One region of the Lysinibacillus sp. CNPSo 3705 genome, then DNA from elsewhere that is predicted to be linked to it. Evidence: riboswitches for the same ligand, from Rfam matches in the RefSeq annotation. Region 1 holds a riboswitch; each other region holds the start of a gene.
What was found. A riboswitch is a leader RNA that binds a small molecule or an ion and turns the genes downstream of it on or off. The one in region 1 is predicted to bind cobalamin.

Region 1 (3,176 bases):
GAAAAATTTTCGTGGTCGCAGGATCATTACTAGCTTTCTTTCTCATTATATCTGTGAGTTATTATTTTCTTTTTGTCCATATGTGGATAGCAGATGAGAATAATGTGCAAAAAAACATTCAACGACATGGAACAACAGTTACTTTGACATTCCAAACCAAAAGTAACAATCGTTATCTTTTAGCTATGGAGGATTCTAGAAATAATAAATATAAAGATGAAATTATTATTTATGAGAGTTGGAATATTCTAGCTGATAAGAAATGGAATTTTTTCTCTGAATTAGCGAAATCCCACAGGGACGGTGTTAACATCACATATACCTTCTTAGATGAAAATACTCTATTACTCAACAATGGTGAAGAAAAAGAATTATCCGATGAGGACAAGATAAAAATTCAATTTAAAAATAATACAGAGGAAATAAGATTAAAAGATTTATATAATTTAAATCACTAGCGTCGAATTAAAATAATTCAAATATATTGTTAAAAACTTAATTTTCTGCGATATCATCCGTGCATAAAAAAGTCTTTATCATGGTTTGGGAGGTAGTCAACCATCCGAATCCAAAATAAAGGACATAGAAAATGGATAAGTTTAAAAACATCATTTGAACAATGGTTTTCACCGATTCTTTACACAAATGGAGAAATTAGTTTACAAAGAAGCTTCATATCGCTTCATTTTTGAAAATTATTATTGTTTGCGTAGCTGAATGAAACCGAAAGTCTACGTACCATTAGTGACACGCTTTTATTAGACGACTACAAAAAGCAACGTTTTTAGAATCCATCAGTTTTCACAGTTAGATTGGCGATTAAACCAAGTGCCAACTGAGTTTTTTCAACATATTTATTAAAATAGATAACCAAAAAATTTTATTTTGTTAAATTAAGATTATCCACACTAATATTAAATATAGAGAAGAAGGCGATTCCTCATAGTGTACTGTGAGGAATTTGTAAGGTAAGATAAATCACTATCTAAATTTATTTATTTTTCTAATAATAATTAATGTTCAATAGTTCTGTTTTATAGCTATTAATAGCTCGTTTATCACCACTTTTACTTGATCGTAATAAATAATATAATTGCTATCTGGAAAATATTCTGATATTGTTCCTCTTATAACTTAATAAAATATTATTTTGTTGGTGCGAATGACTTGTTCGTTTGCTTAAAAGGGAAATCGGTGCAAATCCGGTGCTGTCCCGCAACTGTAATGGAGAGTCTATACAATATGTCACTGTAGCGAGCTATGGGAAGGCGTATAGATGATGAACCTAAGCCAGGAGACCTGCCAATAAAAGTCAACAAACTTACATAGAACCACGAGGATGGTTGTAGTGACTGGGAATCGACGCCCTTTATTTAACTATGACATCCTCTTGTAGATAAGGGGATTTTTTTTATGCCCTTTGCTTTAAGAGAGGAGAGCGTTTTGAAGAATCCAACAACAAGAAAAATTAACTTACTTTTAGTCGTATTAACGGGTGTCGTTCTAATATCTATGACGTTAGCGATCATGGTAGGCTCTGTGTCTATTACACCTAGTATTGTATGGCGCATTATTTTATCGCATATCCCGTTCAACCCACTTGGCATTACATTGGATTGGAGCCGTTCACAGGAAATCATCATATGGCAAATTCGTACTCCCCGCGTAGTACTTGCCATAATAGTCGGAGCGGGGCTTGCTATTTCGGGTGCTGCTATTCAAGCTTTAGTTCGTAATTCAATCGCGGACCCCTATATTTTGGGGGTATCTTCCGGTGCATCTGTCGGGGCTACATCTGTTATTTTACTTGGCACTTTTTCATTTTTAGGTATGTATGCGCTATCATTTGCTGCTTTTATAGGTGCGACAATTGCAGTACTGATTGTGTTTTTCTTAGCACGAGTTGGGGGACGAATTTCAGTTGTTCGATTATTATTAGCCGGAATTGCCGTGTCACTAGTTTTGTCAGCAATGACGAATTTTATGCTGATGATGACGAAGGAAGAGGGGGGCATAAAGGCAGTGATCTATTGGATGATGGGAAGTTTGGCCGGAGCGAAATGGGTGAATATAATGATTCCGTTCGTAGTTTTAACGATCGTCTACATAATTTTACGTCTACATGCACGCCATTTGAATTTACTTTTACTTGGCGAAGAATCTGCTGTTACGCTAGGGGTTAATTTAGAGAAATTTCGATTGCTACTAATTTTAGTAATTTCCCTATTAACAGGTGTCCTTGTTGCTGTAAGTGGTGCAATTGGCTTTATTGGCCTGATTATTCCACATATCGTACGTATGATTGTCGGCTCAAATTATAAGTTTGTACTGCCAGTTAGTGCATTAATTGGTGCGATATTTTTAATATGGGCTGATGCAGCTGCGCGCATTGTGATTGCACCTGAGGAAATGCCGATTGGAATTATAACGGCTTTATGCGGATGCCCATTCTTTATATGGATGTTGCGTAAGCAAATGTATTCTTTCGGGGAGGAGAATTAAATGGTATACGTTGCAAAAAACGTTACTTTTGCCGTGCAGCAGGTGAAAATATTAAACAATGTTTCTGTACATATTCAAGAACGCGAGTTTGTGGGCATAATTGGCCCTAATGGCAGTGGGAAATCGACCCTTTTAAAAAATATGTACCGTATGCTACAACCCCAAGAGGGAGAAGTATTTTTATTTAATGAAAATATTTACAAGCAATCTTCAAAGGTGGTAGCAAAGCAACTTGCCGTCGTAGGGCAGGAAACACCAGTACTATTTGAGTTCACTGTTAAAGATCTTGTGGCAATGGGACGTACACCGCATAAAAGGCTTTTGGAAGTAGATACAAAAGAAGACCTAGCTATTGTTGAGGAATCGATGCAGCAAGCAGGGGTACTGCATTTAAGTGAACGTACTTTTAGTTCCTTATCTGGTGGTGAGAAAAAACGGGTCGTTGTGGCAAGGGCATTGGCGCAACAGGCTAAGGTTATGGTATTAGATGAGCCAACGAATCATTTAGATATTCAGCATCAACTCCAGCTCATGGATTTAGTACGGGGCTTGCCGATTACGGTCATTGCAGCCTTGCATGATTTAAATATTGCAGCAACTTATTGCGATAAAATTTATGTTTTAAAGGACGGAGAAATTGCGGCATATGGAACTCCGTTTGATGTATTAACACC
Region 2 (3,176 bases), on a different contig from region 1:
ATATGCGCATGCACGTATTTCTTCCATTTTACGCTCAGCGAATGAGCAAGGCTTTGCTGCAACAACAGATCATTTAACGCTGTTAACTGCAGAAAAAGAAATTGATTTACTGAAAAAAGTGGGCGACTTCCCGAAAGTGGTAGCAGATGCTGCGAAGCACCGTACACCACACCGTATCGCCAACTACATTCAAGAAACAGCAGCTGCATTCCACAGCTTCTATAACGCTGAAAAAGTATTAGATGCTTCAAATAAAGAGCTAACAGAAGCTCGTTTAGCCCTTATTACTGCTGTACGTACAACAATTGCCAACGCATTACGCTTAATCGGCGTATCTGCACCGGAAAAAATGTAATAATCGTCTTTCTAGCCCCGGCACAATCATGTGCCGGGGGTTTTATGTTTTAGGAAGCAAGAGCGGTTGAGGCGAGGGAAAGAGTGGCCGGGTTGAGGGGAAGATTCCGGGGCGACGGAAAGAGCAGCCGGAGCGACGGAAAGAATAGTCGAAGTGACAGAAAGAATATGAAGCGACGGAGGGAGCAGCTAGGGCGACGGAAGGAACAGTCGAAGCGACGGAAAGAACCGCCGAAGTGACGGAAAGAATCAGAAGCGATGGAAGGAGCAATCGAAGCGACGGAAGGAACCGCCGAGGCGACGGAAAGAATAGTCGAAGCGACGGAAGAGACAGCCCAAGTGACGGAAGGAACCACCAGAGCGACAGAAAGAATCTGAAGCGACGAAAGGAGCAGCCGGGACGACGGAAAGAATAGTCGAAGCGATGGAAGAAACAGCCGAAGTGACGGAAAGAACCACCAGAGCGACGGAAAGAATCTGAAGCGACGGAAGGAACCGCCGAGGCGACGGAAAGAATAGTCGAAGCGACGGAAGAGACAGCCAAAGTGACGGAAAGAACCACCAGATTCAGCGGGTGTCCAACACCAGATGAAATAGAGGAACTCAATCTAAGAACGCTACGTCCTGTGGCAATGACTGAGTGACCAACATTATATTGGCGAATGTCACGGAATTGGAAAGAAGTTCACATAGGATGTTAGCCTAAAATCATCGCATCCATGCGATAACGGCTAACTGACCTGCATCACGCAGGCCTAAGCACAAAGCCAATCCCGACGCAATTATGCCAAGGCATAATGGATTGTTTAGAAGTCGTCTCGAATGGAGGCGACTTCTTTCATTTTCATGTATAATAAAATCAACTGAATATTATAAAGGTTCTTTACTTAAGTAAAGTGAAAAGGGAAATCGGTGTAATTCCGATGCGGTCCCGCCACTGTATGTGTGAGTTTTTTCAATCTGCGCCACTGAAAATTTCGGGAAGGCTTGAAAAAGCGTATGAAGCACAAGCCAGGAGACCTGCCTTTATGGAAAACACGTTGTAGCCTACGAGGATAGGATGGTGGATTTTGTATATGTATTTTTGTGCAAATTTAACCCCCTCATTATTTTTTGATGAGGGGTATTTGTTTTGGAAGATGAATGTCGATAAATTTGAAAACATGGGCGAATGTTGGTTAGAAGTTCGCGATGTTGATATACCCCTACAATGTTAGGTATCAAAAACTAAAACGTATCGATAAATCAGAAAAACAATAACAACTATATGCACAAATAGACTGAGGAGGATTCACATGAAGAAAATTTGGAAAATAGGGTTATCAGCATTTTTAGCTATTGGCTTACTTGCTGCATGTAATACAAAAGAGGCGACAAATGACAAGCCGTCATCTTCTGAGCAACAAGGGACAACAAAAGTAGACCAAGCAACATTCCCAATGACGATAAAGGATGCTACAGGCAAGGATATTACGCTAGAGGCACCTCCTGAAAAAATTGTCTCACTCATTCCGAGTAACACAGAAATTTTATTTGGCCTTGGCTTAAATAATGAAATAGTTGGTGTGACAGATAATGACGACTATCCACCAGAGGTTACTAAAAAAGAAAAGGTTGGCGGTATGGATTATAATATTGAAAAAATTATTGCTTTAACGCCGGATATCGTTTTTGCGCATGCGTCGGGTATGGGTTATTCAAAAGGAGCTATTGAACAGCTTGAGGCGGCAGGTGTAAAAGTATTTGTTGTAGCGGATGCAAAAAACTTTAATGAAACTTACACAACAATTGAACAGCTTGGTCGTGCAACAGGAAAACTAGAAGAGGCTAAAAAAATTGTTGCAAATATGAAGGCAAAAGTTAAAGAAGTTGAAACAAAACTTGACGGTGTTGAGGCGAAAAAAGTCTTTGTAGAGTCGTCTGATGAGCCAGAAATTTATACAGCGGGTAAAGGTACATTTATGAATGAAATGCTAGAAATGATTCATGCCGAAAATGTGGCAGCAGATTCAAATAGCTGGTATAAAATTGATGCTGAACAAATTATCGCAAAAAATCCAGATGTCATTGTTGTGGCATATAATTACGTACCTAATATTTTAACGAAAATTCCACAACGTGCAGGCTTTGAGACAATCTCTGCCGTGAAAAATAACGCCATAGTACAAGTGGATGAAAATATAACAAGTCGTCAAGGTCCTCGTTTAGCAGATGGTCTTGAGGAATTAGCGAAGGCCGTCTACCCTGAGGCGTTTAAATGAGTAAAAAAATTGTAGCCTATGTAACAGCAATAACGCTTCTAATTATTAGCATCTGGTGTGGCGTGGCGATAGGCTCGGTTCATATTCCGCTAGAAGTATTGTGGAATAAGGCGGCTGATGAAACAGCCGCCAATATTTTATGGAAAATTCGATTACCTCGAGTTTTGCTTGCGGGGCTTGTAGGGGCGTCACTTGCAATTGCAGGGGCCGCTTTTCAAGGCTTATTAAAAAACCCTTTGGCTGACCCTTATACGTTAGGTGTTTCCTCTGGTGCATCAGTTGGCGCAGTTATGACGATTTTTTTTAGTATATCAATACCTGTTGTAGGTCATTTTACATTGCCGACCTTTAGTATGATAGGTGCCATATTAACGATGGTAGCTGTTATGGGCTTTGCTAGAATAGTAGACCGCTCGTTAAAAATGGAAACTCTAATTTTAACGGGAGTTATATTTAGTTCATTTTTAGGTTCCTTGATTTCTTTAATGATTGCATTATCTGGTGAAGAGCTTCGCCAAGTTATCGGATGGCTGCTCGGCTCAGTATCGATGCGTGGTTGGC
Region 3 (3,176 bases), on a different contig from region 1:
GAAGCACGTGTAGGTGACCTAGTATTCTTCAGCTATGGATCAGGCATAGCGCATGTAGGTATTTACTTAGGAAATAACACGATGATTGATGCTCAAAATAAAGGTGTTGTCATTGAATCACTTGATTGGTGGAATCAATATTTAGTAGGCTTCGGTCGTATTCAATAAGCCCTGCTATTATATAGACGATTTAAATAGCGAAAAGGTCATCCTTGTAAAAAAAATTACAAAGATGACCTTTTTTATTATTTGACGGTATTTAAGGTTCTCCGAGTAAAAATCATATAGCCGGATATAAATCCATTAATTTAAGGCTCGACTACTCGATGAATAATGAGTAAAATAACATCTAAGATGAATAAAATTACATAAGTAGATATATTTACTACTATATTACCTATTACTAAAATGAAAATAGAGCCGATGTAAGGTATAGCATCAATTACCCATATAATGATTGTCATCGTTATAGCGTATTTCGCTGGATTCATAGCGGGCTAATTTCAATTATAAAGGATGTGTCTTTATAGCCGAAAGAAATGTTTTCTTGCATATTGATACTCATTTCTGATAATTTTGAAATATAATTAGAGAACTTACTTTGAAATTAAACTGTTTGTGACTTTAGTTTCGTAGTAGTAAAGTAACGAATGATAGAAAGTAATACAACAAGTTTGCCATTTTTGCGTTCATAAAGGTAGGGATGAATCATGGAAAAAGAGATTTTGCAACTTTTTAGTAATTTAACAGAGCGTGACCTTGATATTCAATACAAATCATACGAAGAATTAATGAAAATTATGCAGGAACCAGTTGATTGGACATATTCAGTTTGGGAACAACTTGTTCAAGCTCTTACATATAAAAATGGACATGTACGTGCAAGTGCTGCACAATTTTTATGCGCATTGGCGGCAAAAAGTGATCCTGAAGAAAGAGTATTAGAGGACTTCTTAAAGATTTGGGCAGTAACGTATGATGAAAGAACTGAAACTGCGAGGAAAACTTTGCAGGCGATTTGGAGAATAGGTTTAGCAGGGCAGGTACAAAGAGATTTAGTCGTGTCCTATTTGGCTAAAAGATTTCAAATATGCTTAGACGAAAAGCACCCGACATCGATACGCTATGATATTATTGTATCTTTTAAAAAGCTATTCGATGAAACGAAAGACCCGAAACTACTAGAGATTGCACAGCGATTAATTGAAGAAGAACAAGATGGTAAATACAAAAAGAAATATAAGAATGCCATCCGTTAAAAGCTGTAAAATAGCTGTTTTTGTGCAAATACTTTTGTTGAGAGATAGCTTTTATACCATCGATCTATGAAATATAATACCTGCACGAGCATATGAAATGCCCGTGGGGTAATGAAAAACACCCACGTGCATATGGTGATACCTGCATGATCCTTACCCATCGTATTTGTTTATTCTAATTCCACATCTATTTTTTCCTATTAATCTATGATAAACTGCTTAACAAGTGAATAATTCTTGCAGAATAAGGGTGCTGAACTATAGCATAATCGGGAATTCGGTGAAAAACCGAAGCTGTTTCCGCAACTGTAAGTACAGGAATCATAAAGATATACCACTGTCGAATGAGCTGATGGGAAGGTTTTTTATGACGCACAACATGGTTGAATGTAGTGAACTGTACAAGCCAGGAGACCGACCTTTGTTTGAACGTATGATAACTCTTCGGAAGCTAGGAGAATATGCGGCAAATACATAGGCTATGCTGTGTCTATATGACACTATTTATGTTATTTTCGTTGTTTCCTTAGGAATGGGAACAACGTTTTTTTATGTACTCATCTTTCACCGGAATAAATCCTAAGAAGGTGTGAATTAAGTAGAATTTTTCACGAAGGAAAGCGGGGACTTAGATTTGAAAAAAGATGCACGTTACTCTTGTTATCCATTTATGCGTGAAAAGGCATCAACGGTAGATTTTGAAATTCGAACAGATAGCCTTACAACACATATTGGCGTCGCTTTAGCGGTGGTAGAGAAGGAAACAGTGGAGGTAGTAGCAGATGATTTACTAGCCATTTTACCAATGGCTTACCATGTAAATGGGTCAGTACGAGGTAAATTGGCGGTAACCGAAGACGATTTGACTTGGCTAAGTGATCGCTATGATTTCTATGTTAGTCATGTTAAGGATGAAATACAAAACTTTGTATTACCTCAAGGGACAGGGGCTGCTACTGCATTACATGTATGCCGTAGTGAGGCGAAAAAATCATACCGTGTTTTGCACAAAGTATCTGAAGAACGGGAAGTACCTGCTATTCTCTTTGATTATTTAGGATTGCTAGCCAATGTGTTTTTTGTAATGGCTGTCTATATGAATCAGCATGCTGGTATTGCTGAAATACCGTTTATTAGTAAGTCATACCCGATGAAAAAGAAAAAAGGAGAATCAATGAAATGAAGAAAATGTTTAAGCTACAATGGCTTTCTGTGTTGATGCTGGCCCTTGTATTAGTTGGCTGCGGCACGAAAGAGGATACAAAAAAAGAAACGGTTTCTAAGGAAGATCAACAAGTTGAGAAAACTACTAGCTATAAAGTTAAGGATGACCGCGGTGTAGAAGTAGAGTTTAATGCAGTTCCTAAAACTATTGTTTCATTACAACCGAGTAATACAGAAATTTTATTTGCTCTAGGTGTGGGAGATAAAATCGTAGGTGCAACGGAGTATGATACGTATCCAGAAGAAGCGCAAAAAATTGAGCGTGTTTCTGATTCTGTAAAATTCAACAGTGAGCGTATTTTAGCGTTAAAGCCAGACGTCGTAATTGCCTATACGACTGGTGGAGATGAAGAAAATTTAAATGCATTAAAAGGCCTTGAGGATGCAGGTATTAAAGTGTTTGCCATTCAATCAGCTAAATCATTTGATGATGTTTACGGGGATATCGAACAAGTCGCAACGGTTATGGGCATCAAAGATAAAGGCGACAAGTTAAATGAAGATATTAAAGGTAAAATTGCAGATGTCCAAGCGAAAGTTAAAGATGTGAAAGAACCAAAAAATATCTATTTAGAAATTAGTCCAAAGCCAGACATCTATACAGCTGGTTCTGGTACATTCCAACAAGAAATTTTAAATGCTGCAAATGTTAACAACGTTTTTGCTGACCTTAAAAGCTGGGTAAAGGTATCT
Region 4 (3,176 bases), on a different contig from region 1:
GTATTAGTATGCGATCGATCCAATGTGCCTTGGCGTAATTGTAGCTACCGCTTCGCTTTCGCTACAGAAAACATTTGTAGCTGCCGCTTCGCTTTCGCACAGATAAACAATTTGTCTGGATTTTGAATTGTGCATTCCTTTCAAAGTCCGTGACATCCGCCAGAGGCTTTTTTTTCATTCAGTAGGTGTTTTGGCCCGTTGGAACCATATCTGTACGCATCTACCACCTTGAGATGGAGTCTCTGCTGAATGAAAAAAAGCACTTCTCCGATAGTGGAAAAGTGCATAGCTAAAAAAGCAAATAAAATTCTAATCTGCTAAGCCGCACACCCATCCTCGTAGGTTGAAACGATCACGTATTTTTCGGCAGGTCTCCTGGCTTTAGTTCAACGTTTTATAGGTCTTCCCATCCTTTGGACAGTGACTTTTTCTATAAAACTCCCTAGTACAGTGGCGGGACCGCGCCGGACTTGAACCGGCTTCCCTTTTAAGCGAAAAGCTGAACAATTCGCACCGAAAAAAGATGAAGTTGTGAGATTTCACGACAAAGTGTAACATGAATTTCCATATTTATGCTATGATTTTTATGAAAAAATTTAAAATTGATAGTCTATGTCGAAAATTTAGATAAATCAAAAAGAAATGTCGCGTTTTTCTATTGAATTTTAAAAAAATTGTCACAAATTAAGAAAGTAATATTGAAATTTTTAAAAAATAAGCTATGATAGAAACAGTTTTCAATTACATGAAAATTGCTTTCAGCAAATGTCTTTTGTAGTGAAAGTGAAGCGTTCGCTATAGAAGCCTCCTACCTGTATAGATGGTGAGATGAATGCTGATTTAAGTTCTTTTCAGCGGGTGTCAAAACACCTGTACCTGCTGAAAGAAGGTAAAGCCCTCGGACAAGTATGCCGAGGCATACTTGATATATTAAAAAATTCATATAAAACGTCCATAAGTGCTTGAATATTTTCAAGATAATAGGGAAATCGGTGAAAGTCCGATACAGCCCCCGCTACTGTAATAGCTGATGAAATCGTGATTGCCACTAGTGAAACTAGGAAGGCGCGAAAGTAAAAGGAAGCTTAAGTCAGGAAACCTGCTTATGTGATGATGCATGCAAACTTTTCGGAGGGAGAAGTTGAAGCGAAAGCGAGTACCTGTATATATTCGTTTTTATTTGGCTTCTACTAAACCTTTACTCTTCGTCTAGAGTAAAGGTTTTTCTTTTTCCTAAAAGCAAATGAGGGGAGAACGAACGATTATGACAACTTGGAATTTAGAGGGTATGAAAACACATCTGTTTATTTGTAATGGCAGTAGCTGTATGAAAAAAGATGCTGAGGACATTACACAGGCGATCCGTGACGAAATACAGGTGCTGGCACTTGATCAGGAAATACATACGACGAGAACTCGCTGTAATGGCAGATGTAAGGATGCTTGTGTTGTCATTGCATATCCTCAAGGGAATTGGTACCGTATCCCGACAACAGAGCATGCGAAGGCACTCGTACAAGATTTAAATCATGAATCGTTACATAATGAGCATGTCTTTACATTGCGTGAAGGCTCGCTACACCGTACAGCACAAACAACAGCCATTAAAGGTATTGAAAAGGTGAAAGAGGGGTAACAACATGGCGCAAAAAGGTAAGATTTTCGTAGTTGGCTTTGGCCCTGGAGACTTTAAACATATTACGACTCGTGCTGTAGAGGCACTGCAACAAAGTCATATGATCATTGGTTATAAAACGTATGTTGAACTTATTCAGGATTTAGTTAGTGCAAAGTCGATTATTAGTACTGGTATGACGGAGGAAGTTTCACGTGCACAGGAAGCGGTACGTCAAGCAGAGGCTGGAAGTATCGTATCGGTCATTTCCAGTGGAGATGCCGGCGTTTATGGAATGGCAGGATTAGTGTATGAGGTATTAATCGAGCTAGGCTGGACAGAAGCCACTGGTATCGAGGTAGAAATTGTTCCAGGTATTTCAGCTATTAATTCGTGTGCGAGTTTACTAGGTGCTCCAATTATGCATGACGCCTGTACCATTAGTTTAAGTGACCATTTAACACCTTGGAATTTAATTGCAAAAAGAGTAGAAGCAGCAGCGATGGCGGATTTTGTTATTGCTCTTTATAACCCAAAAAGTGGACGTCGTACGAGACAAATCGTAGAGGCGCAACGAATTTTATTAGAATATCGTTCGCCAGATACACCGGTTGGACTTGTAAAAAGCGCATATCGCGACCGTCAAGAAATTACGATGACTACTTTAGCTGAAATGCTTGAACATGATATCGGCATGTTAACGACAGTTATTATTGGGAATTCAACAACATTTTTCTACGACAATAAGATGATTACGCCACGTGGTTATCAGCGGAAATATACACTTGGTGATGAAAAACAACCGTTACGACCACATCAACGACTCAAGGAAGAAAATGAACCATGGGCGATGAATCAAGAAACAGGAGCAGCTCGTAATGATTTTGCGACAGATCCTAATGCCAATCGTATTAAGCCCAGTTTAGCCATTAGACCACAACTAAAGCCTAAAAAATCGTCACTTGAAATGGCAACAGCAGCTCTTGCTTTGGTGAAGGGTACAAGCGCTATGAAAGTAACACCCAAGCTCGTTCAACAAAAAATCGAATCTGTTTTTGAATTAGCGGTTAGTCCTGGGGTAGCCAATAAGTTCTTTACGCCGCAACAAATGATGACATTAGCTGAAGTAGTTGGTGAGGAAGGGACGATGGAGTATACACCAGACCATCAAATTCATTTGAAAATTCCAACGTCTGAGCCTGAAGAAATTACAACAAAGCTCCGTGAAGTTGGCTTTTTACTTGCACCACTTGGTGACGTACTTTCGTTAAAAGCTTGTGACTTCTGTTATGGAGAAAAGTTCGATTCGATTCCATATGCGGAAGAGATTCAAGAAAAGCTTGGGGGTATGGCGTTACCGAAAACATTAAATATTGGCTTTAATGGCTGCGGTATGGCGTGTTATCGAGCAGTATTTGATGATATTGGCATTGTGTATCGTAAAAGTAAATTTGATGTTTTCATTGGTGCCAAGCCGGTTGGTCGTACAGCACATGCGGCCCAGCCTGTTGTTGAAGGGTTAGAGCCTGAACAGCTCATACCACTTATCACAGACATTATC

Region 2: another riboswitch for cobalamin. It lies ahead of PVA17_RS15845 (ABC transporter substrate-binding protein); the one in region 1 lies ahead of PVA17_RS08415 (FecCD family ABC transporter permease).
Region 3: another riboswitch for cobalamin. It lies ahead of PVA17_RS06210 (hypothetical protein); the one in region 1 lies ahead of PVA17_RS08415 (FecCD family ABC transporter permease).
Region 4: another riboswitch for cobalamin. It lies ahead of PVA17_RS09995 ((2Fe-2S) ferredoxin domain-containing protein); the one in region 1 lies ahead of PVA17_RS08415 (FecCD family ABC transporter permease).

Annotation. Positions count from the first base shown of each region.
Region 1 is NZ_JAQZSD010000014.1:65,279-68,454, forward strand. It holds gene PVA17_RS08410 (anti-sigma factor) at 1-458, shown strand, start outside; cobalamin riboswitch at 1,138-1,321, shown strand; gene PVA17_RS08415 (FecCD family ABC transporter permease) at 1,513-2,502, shown strand; gene PVA17_RS08420 (ABC transporter ATP-binding protein) at 2,503-3,176, shown strand, end outside.
Region 2 is NZ_JAQZSD010000037.1:31,414-34,589, forward strand. It holds gene argS (arginine--tRNA ligase) at 1-355, shown strand, start outside; cobalamin riboswitch at 1,214-1,396, shown strand; gene PVA17_RS15845 (ABC transporter substrate-binding protein) at 1,650-2,615, shown strand; gene PVA17_RS15850 (FecCD family ABC transporter permease) at 2,612-3,176, shown strand, end outside.
Region 3 is NZ_JAQZSD010000009.1:110,482-113,657, reverse strand. It holds gene PVA17_RS06225 (NlpC/P60 family protein) at 1-168, shown strand, start outside; gene PVA17_RS06220 (hypothetical protein) at 309-491, opposite strand; gene PVA17_RS06215 (hypothetical protein) at 711-1,259, shown strand; cobalamin riboswitch at 1,490-1,696, shown strand; gene PVA17_RS06210 (hypothetical protein) at 1,894-2,442, shown strand; gene PVA17_RS06205 (ABC transporter substrate-binding protein) at 2,439-3,176, shown strand, end outside.
Region 4 is NZ_JAQZSD010000018.1:44,922-48,097, forward strand. It holds cobalamin riboswitch at 349-533, opposite strand; cobalamin riboswitch at 940-1,122, shown strand; gene PVA17_RS09995 ((2Fe-2S) ferredoxin domain-containing protein) at 1,265-1,636, shown strand; gene cobJ (precorrin-3B C(17)-methyltransferase) at 1,641-3,176, shown strand, end outside.